Regions from separate parts of the Comamonas terrigena NBRC 13299 genome, predicted to be linked through region 1. Evidence: predicted binding sites of a transcription regulator. Region 1 holds the regulator's gene; the other holds the start of a gene.
The links. Region 1 encodes sigma-54, which starts transcription at its own class of promoters, with help from an activator protein. Its sites were predicted from a motif close to TGGCANGNAANCTGCTTT; they were not measured.

Region 1 (7,309 bases):
CAAGGGTGTGGCCACGGGCCGCCGGCAAGATATGGGCAGCCACGTAAAATCCCCCGATGCTTTCCGTCAAACAGGATTTGCTCGCAGCCCTGGCTGCCGAGCTCGAAACACTTTCGCCCGGCGCCGGCGCCCGCGCCGCATTTGAAAACCCCAAGGTGGCAGCCCACGGCGACTTCGCCTGCACGGCGGCCATGCAGCTGGCCAAGCCTCTGAAGGCCAATCCCCGCGCACTGGGCGAACAGCTCAAGGCCGCGCTGGAAGCCACGCCCGCGTTCCGGCAGTGGGTGGATGCGATCGAGATCGCCGGTCCTGGCTTTCTGAACATCCGCCTCAAGCCTGCTGCCAAGCAGGAGATCGTGCGCGAAGTGCTGGCGCAGGGGGCCCGCTTCGGCTTCCAGGCCGACCGTGGCGAGAACGTCCTGGTCGAGTTCGTCTCCGCCAACCCCACCGGCCCGCTGCACGTGGGCCATGGCCGCCAGGCGGCGATTGGCGATGCCATCAGCAATCTGTATTCCACCCAGGGCTGGAAGGTGCACCGCGAGTTCTATTACAACGACGCGGGCGTGCAGATCGACACCCTGACCAAGTCCACCCAGCTGCGCGCCAAGGGCTTCAAGCCCGGTGACGCATGCTGGCCGACCGACAGCGAGAACCCGCTGGCCAAGAATTTCTACAACGGTGACTACATTGCCGACATTGCCCAGGCGTTCCTGAACAAGGAAACCGTCAAGGCCGATGACCGTGAGTTCACCGCCAACGGCGATGTCGAGGACTACGACAACATCCGCAACTTTGCCGTGGCCTATCTGCGCAACGAGCAGGACAAGGATCTGCAGGCCTTCAACCTCAAGTTCGACGAGTACTACCTCGAATCGAGCCTGTACCAGAACGGCCATGTGGAAGACACGGTCAAGCGCCTGATCGAAAGCGGTCATACCTACGAGCAGGACGGGGCACTGTGGCTCAGGTCCACCGACTACGGTGACGACAAAGACCGCGTGATGCGCAAGACCGACGGGACCTACACCTACTTCCTGCCGGATGTGGCCTACCACATCCAGAAGTTCAAGCGCGGTTACGGCAAGGTCGTCAACATCCAGGGCACCGACCACCATGGCACGATCGCCCGCGTGCGCGCCGGCCTGCAGGCGGCCAATGTCGGCATTCCCCAGGGCTACCCCGACTATGTGCTGCACACCATGGTGCGCGTGGTGCGCAATGGCGAGGAAGTGAAGATCAGCAAGCGTGCCGGCTCGTATGTGACGCTGCGCGATCTGATCGAGTGGACCAGCAAGGATGCGGTGCGCTTCTTCCTGCTCTCGCGCAAGCCCGACACCGAATACACCTTCGACGTTGATCTGGCCGTGGCCCAGAACAACGACAACCCGGTGTACTACGTGCAGTACGCCCATGCCCGCATCCAGTCCGTGCTGCGCGCCTGGCAGGAAGCCGGCGGCGCGGGCGTGCCTGCGCTGGAGAAGGTGGACCTGTCCGCGCTGGAAGGTCCGCAGGCCCAGGCGCTGATGCTGCTGCTGGCCAAGTACCCCGAGATGCTGAGCGCCGCCGCTGCGGGCAATGCCCCGCACGACGTGACCTTCTACCTGCGCGACCTGGCCTCCAGCTACCACAGCTACTACGACGCCGAGCGCATCCTGGTGGACGATGAAGCGGTCAAGCTGGCGCGTCTGGCCCTGGTCGCCGCCACGGCACAAGTGCTGCACAATGGTCTGGCGGTGTTGGGCGTGTCCGCGCCCGAGCGTATGTAAGCATTGACTCGCAAAACTATGAAGACCAAGCAACGTGGCGGAACCCTGATCGGACTGATCCTGGGCATCATCATCGGCCTGGGGGCCGCTCTGGCAGTGGCGGTCTATGTGACCAAGGTGCCGGTGCCCTTCCTGACCAAGACCCCCAAGGACACCGAGGCCAAGGAAGCCGAACGCAACAAGAACTGGGACCCGAACTCGCCGCTGTACGGCAAGAACCCGGCCAACCAGACGCAGACGCAGCCGGTGACCCAGCAGCCCGTGGCGCCCACCGCGCCGCCGGTGGCCACGCCCACCACGCCACCGACCAGTGGCCCGGCCACGGGTGTCAGCACCCCGCCGGCCACTCCGCCGGCGCAGGACGCCAAGAAACCTGACGGCAAGGCCTCCTCGGCGGACCCGCTGGGGGACCTGGCCAACCAGAAGCTCAAGCAGTCGGAGGCCAAGGCCGCCGCCGCTTCGGGTTCGGACGGTTTCGACTACTTTGTGCAGGCGGGTGCCTTCCGCACCCAGGCCGACGCCGATGCCCAGCGCGCCAAGCTGGCCATGCTGGGCTGGGAAGCCCGCGTGAGCGAGCGCGAGCAGAACGGCCGCACCGTGTTCCGGGTGCGGGTGGGTCCATTCGGCAAGCGTGACGACGCCGAGCAGCTCAAGGGCAAGCTCGACGGCGCCGGGGTGGATTCGGCCCTGGTGCGCGTGCAGCGCTGACCGGCAGAACTTTTTGCCACGGCCCGGCTCTGACTGGGCAGTGAATATCCCCTAACAGGAGTAGCTTTGATGAAACGCCGTGAGTTTTCCTTGGCCGTCACCTCGGTCGCATCTGCCATGGCCCTGGGCGCCACCGCGACCGCCCATGCCCAGGCCGCCGCCCCCAAGGAAGGCAAGGACTATGTGAAACTGTCCAAGCCCGCCACCACCGAGGCACCTGCCGGCAAGGTGGAAGTGGTCGAGTTCTTCTGGTACAGCTGTCCGCATTGCAACGCTTTCGAGCCGGCATTCGCCGCCTGGAAGCAGAAGGCTCCCGCCCATGTGGTGGTGCGCCGTGTGCCCGTGGCCTTCAACGCCAGCTTCGTGCCCCAGCAAAAGCTGTATTTCACGCTGCAGGCCATGGACAACTTCGATGCCATGCACGTCAAGGTGTTCCACGCCATCCACGTGGAGCGCAACAAGCTGGCCACCGATGACGCCATCTTCGAATGGGTGGGCAAGCAGGGCGCGAACGTGGCCAAGTTCAAGGAGATCTACAACTCCTTCACCGTGGCCAATCAGGTGCGCAAGGCTTCGGCGCTGCAGCAGGAATACGATGTGGAGGGCGTGCCTTCCATGGGCGTGGCCGGCAAGTTCTACACCGACGGCCCCCGCGCCGGCAGCATGCAGAACGTGCTGAATGTGGTGGATTACCTGGCCAACCAGAGCCGCAAGGCCTGAGCGGTCCCGCTTTCGCCCGGCAGGGCCTGACCGCCCTGCACCCAGCCCGCTTTCCAGCGGGCTTTTTTGTGTCGATTTCCCTGCGAGTCGCCCACAGGGCAGCCCTGGGGAAAACCAGTGCCCTACAATGGCTGCAAGATTCATGCCTTCTCACATGACACGCAAACTCCTCCCGATACTCGCGCTTACGGTCCTGGCAGCTGCCATGGGCACGGCACAGGCCGAAAAGGCCGATCGCAACAAGCCCATGAACATCGAAGCCGATGCGCTGCACCATGACGAGCTGCAGCAGGTCAGCACGTTCACGGGCAATGTGGTGCTGACCAAGGGCACCATCGTGCTGCGCGGCGCCAAGCTGGAAGTGCGCCAGGACGCCGAGGGTTACCAGTTCGGCAAGGTCTGGGCGGCCCCCGGCAAGCGCGCGTTCTTCCGCCAGAAGCGCGACACCCAGCCCGGTGCACCCGAAGAGTACGTGGAAGGCGAAGGCGAAATCATCGAGTACGACGGCAAGAAGGACGATGTGCGCCTGATCCAGCGGGGCCAGCTGCGCGGCTACACCGGCGCCACGCTGAGTGACGACATCACCGGCAACATCATCACCTACAACAACCTGACCGATGTGTTCACCGTGGACGGCAACCGCCGCGCCACGCCGGGCAGCGAGGAAGCTGCGGCCGGCTCCGGTGGCCGCGTGCGCGCCGTGCTGGCGCCCAAGACCCAGCCCCCGCAGGCCCCGGTGGCGCCGAGTGCGCAGCCGCTCAAGCCTTCGGACACCATGAAATCGCGCAACCCGTGACCCGCTCTTCCGACACCCCGACCGCCCCAGGCGCCAGCAGCCGCCTGGAAGTGCACCATCTGGCCAAGTCCTATGGCAGCCGCAAGGTGGTCAAGGACGTGTCCCTGGCCGTGCAGAAAGGCGAAGTGGTGGGCTTGCTCGGCCCCAATGGCGCGGGCAAGACCACTTCGTTCTACATGATCGTGGGCCTGGTGCGCAGCGATGCCGGCGATATCTACATCGACGGCCACTCGGTGGCGAACATGCCCATCCACCAGCGTTCGCGCCTGGGTCTGTCCTACCTGCCGCAGGAAGCCTCCATCTTCCGCAAGCTCAGCGTGGAAGACAATGTGCGCGCCGTGCTGGAGCTGCAGCAGGATGAACAGGGCAAGCCCCTGACCAAGGCCGAGGTGGAGCGGCGCCTGACCGATCTGCTCAAGGAACTGCGTGTGGACCACCTGCGCTCCTCGCCGGCGATTGCGCTGTCGGGTGGCGAGCGCCGCCGCGTGGAAATCGCCCGGGCCCTGGCCACGCAGCCGCGCTTCATCCTGCTGGACGAGCCGTTTGCGGGTATCGACCCCATCGCGGTGATCGAGATCCAGCGCATCATCGGCTTCCTCAAGGAGCGCGGTATCGGGGTGCTGATCACCGACCACAACGTGCGCGAGACGCTGGGCATCTGCGACCACGCCTTCATCATCAGCGACGGCCATGTGCTGGCGCAGGGCACACCGGAAGAGATTGTGGAGAACGCCGACGTCCGGCGGGTCTACCTGGGCGAACATTTCAGGATGTAGCCCGTCACTTCCGCCGCCACGACACACACACAAGATCACAGAGAGGGAGCGTCGCGTTGAAGCCTGGTTTGTCACTGCGGGTGTCGCAGCATTTGGCGCTGACGCCGCAATTGCAGCAGTCGATCCGCTTGCTGCAGCTGTCCACGCTGGAGCTGGCGCAGGAAGTCGAGCAGATGCTCGACGACAACCCGTTTCTGGAAGTCGACAGCGACGACGCCCCCCGCGAAGACTTCGGCCTGTCCCAGTCGGACACGCCGGCGCAGGGCGATGACTATGCCGCCGATGGCGCGCTGACGGCAGGGGCTGCGGAGGCGCCCGCCGACAGTGCGGAAGGCCCCGGCAGCACGGAATACGATGCCCCCGACTGGGAGGGCGACGGCACCAGCGAACTGCGCCCCGATGACAGCGAATGGGGCGGCGATGCCCCGGCGCGCAACGCCCAGGGCGGCGATGGCGACGAGGTCAGCGCCCTGGATCTGGCCCGTGCACATGAATCGCTGACCGACCACCTGCTGCGCCAGTCGCTGTCGCTGCACCTGTCCGAGCTGGACCGCTATGTGCTGCGTTTCCTGATCGAGAACCTGAATGACGACGGCTACCTCGAAGAGTCGCTGCAGTCCCTGGCCGAGGGCCTGGCCGGCACGGACGATCCAGAGCAGCTCGACGAGCTGGTGCACCGCTTCACCGTGGCACTGCGGCTGCTGCACAGCCTGGAGCCGGTGGGCGTGGGCGCCCAGGGGCTGGCCGAATGCCTGCAGTTGCAGCTGAACCATCTGCTGCAGCGCGGTGAGGCCGAGGCCAGTGTGGTGGAGACGGCGCTGACCATCTGCGCCCAGCCGCTGGACCTGCTGGCCCGGCGCGATGTGCGCCGCCTGATGCAGGCCACCGGCAGCAGCGAAGAGCGCACCCGCATGGCCATGGCACTGATCGCCCGGCTGGAGCCCCGGCCCGGCCGGCGCTTTGTCAATGTGGAGCGCAACATCATCGTGCCGGACGTGATCGTCACCCGCGCCGGCCGCCGCGCCAGCGAAGGCACACCCCAGTTCAACGTGCAGCTCAACCCCGACGTGCTGCCGCGTCTGCGCGTGCACGATGTGTATGCCGGTGCGCTGCGCGGCCACAAGGGCAGCGAAGGCCATGCCGGCCTGCAGCAGCGCCTGCAGGAAGCCCGCTGGTTCATCAAGAACGTGCAGCAGCGTTTCGACACCATCTTGCGGGTGTCGCGCGCCATCGTGGAGCGGCAGAAGAACTTCTTCGTGCACGGCGAGCTGGCCATGCGCCCGCTGGTGCTGCGCGACATCGCCGACGAACTGGGCCTGCACGAATCCACCATCAGCCGGGTGACCACCGCCAAGTACATGGCCACGCCGCACGGCACCTTCGAGCTCAAGTATTTCTTCGGCTCCGGGCTGGGCACGGAAACCGGCGGCAATGCCTCCAGCACCGCAGTGCGGGCGCTGATCAAGCAGTTTGTCTCGGCCGAGAACGCCAAGAAGCCGCTGTCGGACAGCCAGATCGCCGAAATGCTCAAGGAGCAGGGCATCGAGTGCGCCCGCCGCACCGTGGCCAAGTACCGTGAGGCGCTGAAGATCGCGCCGGCCAATCTGCGCAAGACGCTGTAAGCGCAGCGGGGCTGCAGAGGGCGGCGGGGCGCCCGGTGAGGCCACGGCCCGCGGTGGCGGAACCCCTGCGTGGCATGCTGCGCTGCCGCAATCCCCCAGACCCGTGCAAACCGGCTGGGCAGCGCCGGCAGTTGGAGGTATCGTGCAGCCATCCTTGGTTCATTCCGCACATGCCACGGCCGTTGGCAGCAAAGGAGACCCCCCATGGTTGCACCGCTTTCTTCTTCCGCGCTGCCTCGCAAGCTGCTGTCGGCGCAGCCCGAACCCGACCACCCGCACAGCGTGGCCCGCATCGCCGTGGTGGGAAGCCTGCACATGGATGCGGTGCTGCACTTGGAACGCGTGCCCCGGGCCGGGGAAACCGTGATGGCCCACAGCCTGCGCTACCTGCCTGGCGGCAAAGGCGGCAACCAGGCCGTGGCCTGCGCACGCCACGGCGCCCAGGTCACGCTGTTTGGCTGCGTAGGCCGCGACCACCATGGCAACAGCCTGCGGCTGGCGCTGCACGACGCCGGCGTGGACATGGACCATGTGCAGGTGCTGGACGGGGTCTCTACCGGTGCGGCCATGGTGCTGGTGGAGGGCAATGGCCAGAACCGGATCTGCGTGGTGCCCGGCGCCAATGTGCTGCTGGAGCTGCCGGATGAGGCGCTGCTGAACGTGCTGGCCCAGGCCGATTTCGTGCTGCTGCAGCGCGAGACCTCGGACAGCGTGCTGGAGCAGGTGCTGGAGGCAGCACGCAGCGCCGGCTGCCGCGTGGTCTTCAACCCTTCACCGGTGCGCGAGCTGCCTGAAGCCTGGTGGCCCCTGGTCCACACCCTGGTGGTCAATGAGGTCGAAGCCGCCGCCTACAGCGATCAGGTGGTGGACAGCCCGGCCACGGCAGCCGACGCCGCCCAGCGCCTGCTGGCACGGGGCGTG
Region 2 (7,309 bases), 950 kb from region 1:
GCAATGGCTGCAGCAGCACGGCAATGGGCTGCCCACCAGCGCCGAATGGAACCTGCCCGCACCGGGCTATGGCCAATGGCTGGCCCTGCCATGGGATGGCCTGGCGGGCATGCAGCAACACCCTTGACCGCTGCGCAGTGCGGGCTTGGATCCTCGTGCCGCGCACGGCACACTCTCAAGATAGCGCCTGTTTCTGCGCATCCTGCCACTCCTGGGCGCCCCCATCCTGGCTGGGTAGAGCGGGCGCCACAGAACCCGCCCTGCCCTTCATTTCGCGTCCACCCCCATGCCTTTGACCCTGTCTCCCGAAGCCCAGCAGCAGGCCATTGCCTCCATCGAACGCTACTTCCGCGAGCACATGGACGAGCCCATAGGCAATGTCGCCGCCGGCGGGCTGCTGAAGTTCCTCGTGGAAGAAGTGGGTCCTGCGCTCTACAACCAGGGCGTGGCCGATGCCCAGGAAAACCTGCAGGCCCGCGTGGCCGAACTGGACATCGAGGTACACCACGAGGCCTTCACCTACTGGAACCAGCGATCCCGCCGCAAGTGAGCCACCGCTGCCGACAGCACCTATCCATGTATCGAGCGGTGCAGCAGCCCCACAGGCCAGAGGCCATCCCCCGCACCGCACCAAGACCGCCAGCATGTGCCTGACAATGACCCCATGTTGGAATCACTACGAACCTGGGCCGCCCCCTATGGCGGCGACGCCTTTCTGTACCTGACCGTGCTGGCCGTGGCCAGCTATGCAGCGCTGCTGTATTTCAAGGAGCGCGTGCCCACGGCACGCCTGCGCCGCTTCATCCGCCTGGCGGCGCTGGTGGCACTGCCGTTTTCCGTGCTGGCCATGGAAACCGGCGGCGGCCAGAACCTGGGCATTGCCATCCTGTCGCTGGTGTGGTGCGTGATCATCGGCATCACCTGCAAGAACGAAATGTCCCGCCGCAGCGAGTGAGCCGCACCGCACGGCGACGCGCGGCACTCCTGCCCACGCAGCAGTGAGCATGCTGAACCCGCGCCTGAAGCACAAAACCCATTCCAACTGGCTTCCGGCGCGCAGCGACACGATTTGATTTTTCCCTCTGGAGAACTGCCATGACCGACTTTCCCCCACGCCTGCCCCGCCTGTCCATGCTGGACCTGGTGGCCGTGCGCGAAGGCGGCACCGTGCGCCAGGCGCTGGACATCGCCCTGGACACGGCCCGCAAGGCCGAGGAGTTGGGCTTTGCCCGCTACTGGCTGGCCGAACACCACAACATGCCGGGCATCGCCAGCTCGGCCACTGCGGTGCTGGTGGGGCATATCGCCGGCGGCACCTCCACCATCCGCGTGGGCTCGGGCGGCATCATGCTGCCCAACCACGCACCGCTGGTCGTGGCCGAAGCCTTTGGCACGCTGGCCGAGCTCTATCCCGGCCGCATCGACCTGGGCCTGGGCCGGGCGCCCGGCACCGATGGCCCTACCATGCGCGCGCTGCGCCGCGACCGCGTGGAATCGGAAGAGGATTTCCCCCGCGACGTGACCGAACTGCAGCGCCTGCTGGGTCCGGCGCAGGACCACCAGCGCATCGTCGCCATGCCCGGCGCCGGCACCCATGTGCCCATCTGGCTGCTGGGCTCCAGCCTGTTCTCCGCCCAGCTGGCGGCAGCCAAAGGCCTGCCCTACGCATTTGCCTCGCATTTTGCGCCACGCATGCTCCACCAGGCGATTGCGCTGTACCGCCAGTTGTTCCAGCCCTCGGCCCAGCTGGACAAGCCGTATGTGATCGTCGGCGTACCGGTGATTGCCGCCCCCACCGACGCCGAAGCCGATTTCCTGGCCAGCAGCACCTACCAGCGCGTGCTGGGCATTCTCACCGGCCAGCGCGGCCGCCTGCAGCCCCCGGTGGAGCACTACATGGCCAGCCTGAGCCACCAGGAAAAAGCCGCCATCCAGGACTTTCTGGCCATGGGCGTGGTCGGCGGCCCCGAACGCATGCGTGCCGGCCTGTGGTCCATCGCCCAGGCCACCCAGGCGGATGAGCTGATGCTGGTGTCCGATGTCTACGATCCCGCACTGCGGCTGCGCAGCCTGGAGATCACGGCGCAGGCCGCCATCTGGTAAGGCCCCAGGACCCGGCTGGCCCGCACCACAACGGGGCGGGTCGCCCCCTCCCCCGCGGCATCCCACCCAGCGCGGGCAGGGGTCCCATTGCGCAGCCCCTTGCTGCAGCACGATAGTCCACGCGCCCCACACCGGTGCACCCGCCTCACCCCAGCTACCGCCTGGCGCGGTTTTTGCTTGTTTTTAGTGCGCTCTGTGCTTTTCACGTGCACGCGCACCAAGAACAACCAATATCAGCTGGAGCGCTTCATGGAAGCACTAAAACAGGGCGCAGATGCCCTGTTCATTTTGATGGGCGCGGTCATGGTCCTGGCCATGCACGCAGGTTTCGCCTTTCTGGAACTGGGCACTGTGCGACGCAAGAACCAGGTCAATGCCCTGGTCAAGATCCTGGTGGACTTTTCCGTCTCCACCGTGGTCTATTTCGCTGTAGGCTATGCCGTGGCCTATGGCACGGGCTTCTTCGTAGGCGCCGAACAACTGGCGGCACACAACGGCTACGCGCTGGTGAAGTTCTTCTTTCTATTGACCTTCGCCGCCGCCATCCCCGCCATCATCTCGGGCGGCATTGCCGAGCGCGCCAAATTCTGCCCGCAGCTGATTGCCACCGCCATCATCGTGGGCCTGGTCTACCCCTTCTTCGAGGGCATTGCCTGGAACGGCCACTTTGGCGTGCAGGCCTGGATCAAGTCGCTGACCGGAGCAGAGTTCCACGACTTCGCCGGCAGCGTGGTGGTGCACGCCGTGGGCGGATGGATTGCCCTGGGCGCCGTGCTGCTGCTGGGCCCGCGCAGCAACCGCTACCGCCGCGACGGCGCGATTGCCGCCACCCCACCCTCCAGCATCCCCTTCCTGGCCCTGGGTGCCTGGATCCTGACCGTGGGCTGGTTCGGCTTCAACGTGATGAGCGCCCAGAGCCTGGACAAGATCTCGGGCCTGGTGGCCGTCAATTCGCTGATGGCCATGGTGGGCGGCACGCTGGCCGCACTGGCCCTGGGCAAGAACGACCCCGGCTTTGTGCACAACGGCCCGCTGGCCGGCCTGGTGGCGGTCTGCGCCGGCTCGGACCTGATGCACCCGCTGGGCGCCCTGGTGGTGGGCGGCGTGGCCGGCGCGCTGTTCGTGGCCATGTTCACGCTGACACAGAATAAGTGGAAGATCGACGATGTGCTGGGCGTCTGGCCGCTGCATGGTCTGTGCGGCGTCTGGGGCGGTATTGCGGCCGGCATCTTCGGCACCCAGACACTGGGCGGACTGGGTGGCGTGCACCTGGGTGCACAGCTGATCGGCACGCTGATGGGCGTGGCCTGGGCCACGGCCGGCGGCTTTGCCGTGTACGGGCTCCTTCGCAAGACCATGGGCCTGCGCCTGAGCCAGGAACAGGAATTCGACGGCGCCGACCTGTCCATCCACAGGATCAGTGCCACGCCCGAGCGCGAAGCCAACTGGTAAGCACCGCTGTCTCGCCACAGGCAGGCAGCAGGCATGTGCCGGGAAACGCTATGCTTAGCCATTGCCCTGGCTGAAAGACTGCATGCCCGTTTCCCTGCACGACCAACTGGTGGTGGCCATCTCCTCGCGCGCCCTGTTCGATTTTGAAGAGGAAAACCAGCTCTTCGACCGGGACCCGGCTGGCTATGTGGCACTGCAGCGCAGCCGGCTCGACCAGCCGGCCCCGCCCGGCGTGGCGCTGCCATTGGTGCGCAAGCTGCTGGCCTTCAACACCCCCGAGGAACAGCGGGTGGAAGTGGTGCTGCTCTCGCGCAACGACCCGGTCAGCGGCATGCGGGTGTTCCGCAGCGCCAAGGCCCATGGGCTTTCCAGCATCCAGCGCGGCGTGTTCACCCAGGGGCGCGACCCTTTCGGTTATCTACGGCCGCTGGGCGCCCATCTGTTTCTGTCCGCCAATGCCGCCGATGTGACCGAAGCCCTGCGCCTGGGCTACCCCGCCGCCCGGGTGCTGACCGAATCCGCCGGCGCCAGCGCCGCCCATCCGCAGGAGGTGCGCATTGCCTTTGACGGCGACGCCGTGCTGTTCTCCGACGAGGCCGAGCGCGTCTACCAGACCCAGGGGCTGGATGCCTTCCAGCGCCATGAAATGGAGCATGTGGCCCAGCCGCTGCCCGATGGCCCGTTCAAGCCGCTGCTGGCCGCACTGCATCGGCTCCAGCAGGCCGCCCAGGCCGGCACCACCAGCGGCATGCGGCTGCGCACCGCCCTGGTCACCGCCCGCAGCGCCCCGGCACATGAACGCGCCATCCGCACGCTGATGGACTGGAACATCGGGGTGGACGAAGCCATGTTTCTGGGCGGTCTGGCCAAGGGGGAGTTTCTGCGCGAATTCGAGCCCGACTTCTTTTTTGACGACCAGACCGGTCATGTCACCTCGGCGGCGGCCCATGTGCCGGCGGGCCATGTGCGCAGCGGCATTGCCAACCCCTGATCCACTGCGGCCTGCGCCCCCTTCCAGGAAATGCATGTCGCATTTCGTGTCTCAACCGCCTGGGCATAAGGCCGCCGGTGATCGGCATCACTCCATATAGCGGCCACCAGACGGCGATACATCGGCTTACCCTGGTTTACCCCAGCAACGTACCCGGTTTGCAGACAGGCACCACACTGGTGGCCTGTCCTGCTTTTTTGGAAATGCGCCCATGCCCCAGTCCACTCTGTCCCGCAGCCTGTTGATGCCCCTGGCCCTGTGCTGCGCCGCAGCAGCGCCGCTGGCGCCTGCCTGGGCAGAAGGCAAGATCGACCCCGTGGCCATGACCGGCCCGGACGGCAAGCCGCTGTCCAAGGGCGAGATCAAGGCCATCAAGGACTTCCAGATGCTGGACTTCAACAAGGACGGCAAGATCAGCCGCAAGGAGCTGATGCTGGTGCCCAAGCTCTACGCGGGTTTTGACGAGGCCGACACCAACAAGGACAACTACCTGTCACTGGAAGAAGTACGGGTATTCGCCGCCAAATACCGCGCACGGCGCGATGCCGCCAAGGCCGCCCAGGCGGCTGCCGCGCCAACGCCTGCCCCCGACGCGGCCAGCAACACCCCCGCAGCTACGGCCAAGTAAGCGCGCTGTGTGTACAGCGCACGCTAGCGACACCCATGAAAAAAGCCATGCATTCGCATGGCTTTTTTTCATCAATGCCGGCGCTGGGCATCACAGACCGTTGGTGCGTTTGACCGTGACATCCTCGTAGGTCAGTCGCTCGCTGGCGGCACGGGCGGGTTGCACTTTCTGGTGCACCTCCTGGCCCTGTTCCTTCTGCTGTGCCTCCAGCGAAGCTTCCACCGCCATGGCACTGGCACGCCACAGCGACTGGATGTGCTCGATCAGCATCTTGGAGATGGGCTCTTTCTTCTGCTCTTCCTCCACCGCCTTTTGCGCCTCGGCCTTTTGCTCTACGCGCTGCGTCCAGTCCAGGTTGCGGTCGTCCTTGTCCGTGGGCTTTTCGGGCGTCCGTGCCTGGGCACCTTCGCCAATCTTGTCGGTGGACTCGACGTTGTTCACCTGGTTGACCGGGCGAATGGGGGCCGGACCCGAGGCGCCGGTGGAATACAAATTGGCAGCCTGCGAGTTCCATTGGATGGGGTTGCGATCAACAGGTGGTATTTGCATAGCGTGGCCCTCGGTGGTGTTGTATGGATAGTGGACGCGGAATTCCGCTGTTCCTTCATCCTTTCGGCAGTCGTGAGGGAAAGTTTAGGTTTTTTTACAAACATTTCCAGCGCAGTACAAAGGGGCCGACAAACGGTCTCTGGAACACAAACTTTGCGCCAAAAACAGAAAGTAAGCGCTTACAAAAATCGCTCCAACAGCTTACGGGAATGCTTGTCCAGCTGGGTCGTATCCGGAATCCGGTATTGCACGCCGTCGCTGCCGCTGATCAGCAGCCGGGTGCGCCCCGCCAGCTTCCGGATGTCTTCCTCGGCCTTGAGCACCATCTGGGCGCTGCCCCGATCGGTCTCCAGATCCCAGGTGCTGGGGGTGGAGAAACTCGACACCTTGCGGATGGATTGGATAGTGGGCACAAACTCCCGCACCGCCAGATCTTCCTCGATCAGTGCACGGGCATCGGCGGGCAGGTCGGCCATGCGGTCCACCCACAGTGCTTCCTTGCCGTCGCTGCCCACCAGGGACAACCCCTCCTCGGGTGCCGCCAAAGGAAAGGCGCGCACCGGCACCACAGATTCAAAGACCTGGCCGCTGCCCAGGGTCAGCACCAGGCGGCCATGGGCGTTGCGCGCCAGGCGCATCCCTGTCAGATCAGCATGGGACGTGTGCAGCATGGCTTATTCCTCGGTCGTCACTTGCAGCTTCAAACCCGCTGCCTGGGCATCTTCCTCGGCACGGCGTGCCTGGGCGTCGTACAGACGGAAGTAATGGCCCTTGAGCGCCATCAACTCGTCGTGCGGCCCCACTTCCACGATCTCGCCACGGTCCATCACCACCAGGCGGTCGGCCTTGCGCAGCGTGGACAGACGGTGGGCGATGGCAATCGTGGTGCGGCCTTGCACCAGGTTGTCGAGCGCCTTCTGAATCTCTTTTTCCGTTTCGGTGTCCACGGCCGAGGTGGCCTCGTCCAGGATCAGGATGCGCGGATCGATCAGCAGCGCACGCGCAATCGAGATACGCTGGCGCTCCCCGCCCGACAGGCCCTGGCCACGCTCGCCCACCAGCGAGTCATAGCCGTGGGGCAGGCGCAGGATGAACTCGTGCGCATGGGCGGCACGGGCCGCCGCCACGATTTCTTCCCGGGTCGCATCCGGCTTGCCGTAGGCGATGTTCTCGGCAATCGTGCCGAAGAACAAGAACGGCTCCTGCAGCACCAGGCCGATGTTGCTGCGGTAGTCGGACACGGCCATGCGGCGCACGTCCACACCATCGAGCTGGATCGAGCCTTCGCTGACGTCATAGAAGCGGCAGATCAGATTGACCAGCGTGCTCTTGCCCGAACCGCTGTGCCCCACCAGACCGATCATCTCGCCAGGCTGGATCTGCAGGTCCAGGTGCTTGATCACGGCACGGCTGCCGTAGCGGAAGCCCACATCCTCCATGGTGATGGCACCGCGGGCCTTGCCCGGCAGCTTCACCGGGTTGACCGGGTCGGGCACATTGCTGACATGGTCCAGGATGTCGAAGATGCGCTTGGCGCCTGCGGCCGCCTTTTGCGTGACCGAGACAATGCGGCTCATCGAATCCAG

Region 2: CT3_RS03130 (ammonium transporter) is a predicted target of sigma-54. The motif match lies at 2,266-2,283, and genes of this name have one in related genera.

The regions. Positions count from the first base shown of each region.
Region 1 is NZ_AP019749.1:4,406,180-4,413,488, reverse strand. It holds gene argS (arginine--tRNA ligase) at 57-1,766, shown strand; gene CT3_RS19970 (SPOR domain-containing protein) at 1,785-2,474, shown strand; gene CT3_RS19965 (thiol:disulfide interchange protein DsbA/DsbL) at 2,544-3,194, shown strand; gene lptA (lipopolysaccharide transport periplasmic protein LptA) at 3,349-3,990, shown strand; gene lptB (LPS export ABC transporter ATP-binding protein) at 3,987-4,766, shown strand; gene CT3_RS19950 (RNA polymerase factor sigma-54) at 4,823-6,388, shown strand; gene CT3_RS19945 (ribokinase) at 6,593-7,309, shown strand, end outside.
Region 2 is NZ_AP019749.1:684,147-691,455, reverse strand. It holds gene CT3_RS03150 (histidine phosphatase family protein) at 1-127, shown strand, start outside; gene CT3_RS03145 (DUF2164 domain-containing protein) at 287-550, shown strand; gene CT3_RS03140 (hypothetical protein) at 665-955, shown strand; gene CT3_RS03135 (LLM class flavin-dependent oxidoreductase) at 1,096-2,103, shown strand; gene CT3_RS03130 (ammonium transporter) at 2,353-3,555, shown strand; gene CT3_RS03125 (5'-nucleotidase) at 3,638-4,546, shown strand; gene CT3_RS03120 (EF-hand domain-containing protein) at 4,758-5,174, shown strand; gene CT3_RS03115 (hypothetical protein) at 5,265-5,723, opposite strand; gene CT3_RS03110 (cyanophycin metabolism-associated DUF1854 family protein) at 5,903-6,394, opposite strand; gene CT3_RS03105 (cyanophycin metabolism-associated ABC transporter) at 6,398-7,309, opposite strand, start outside.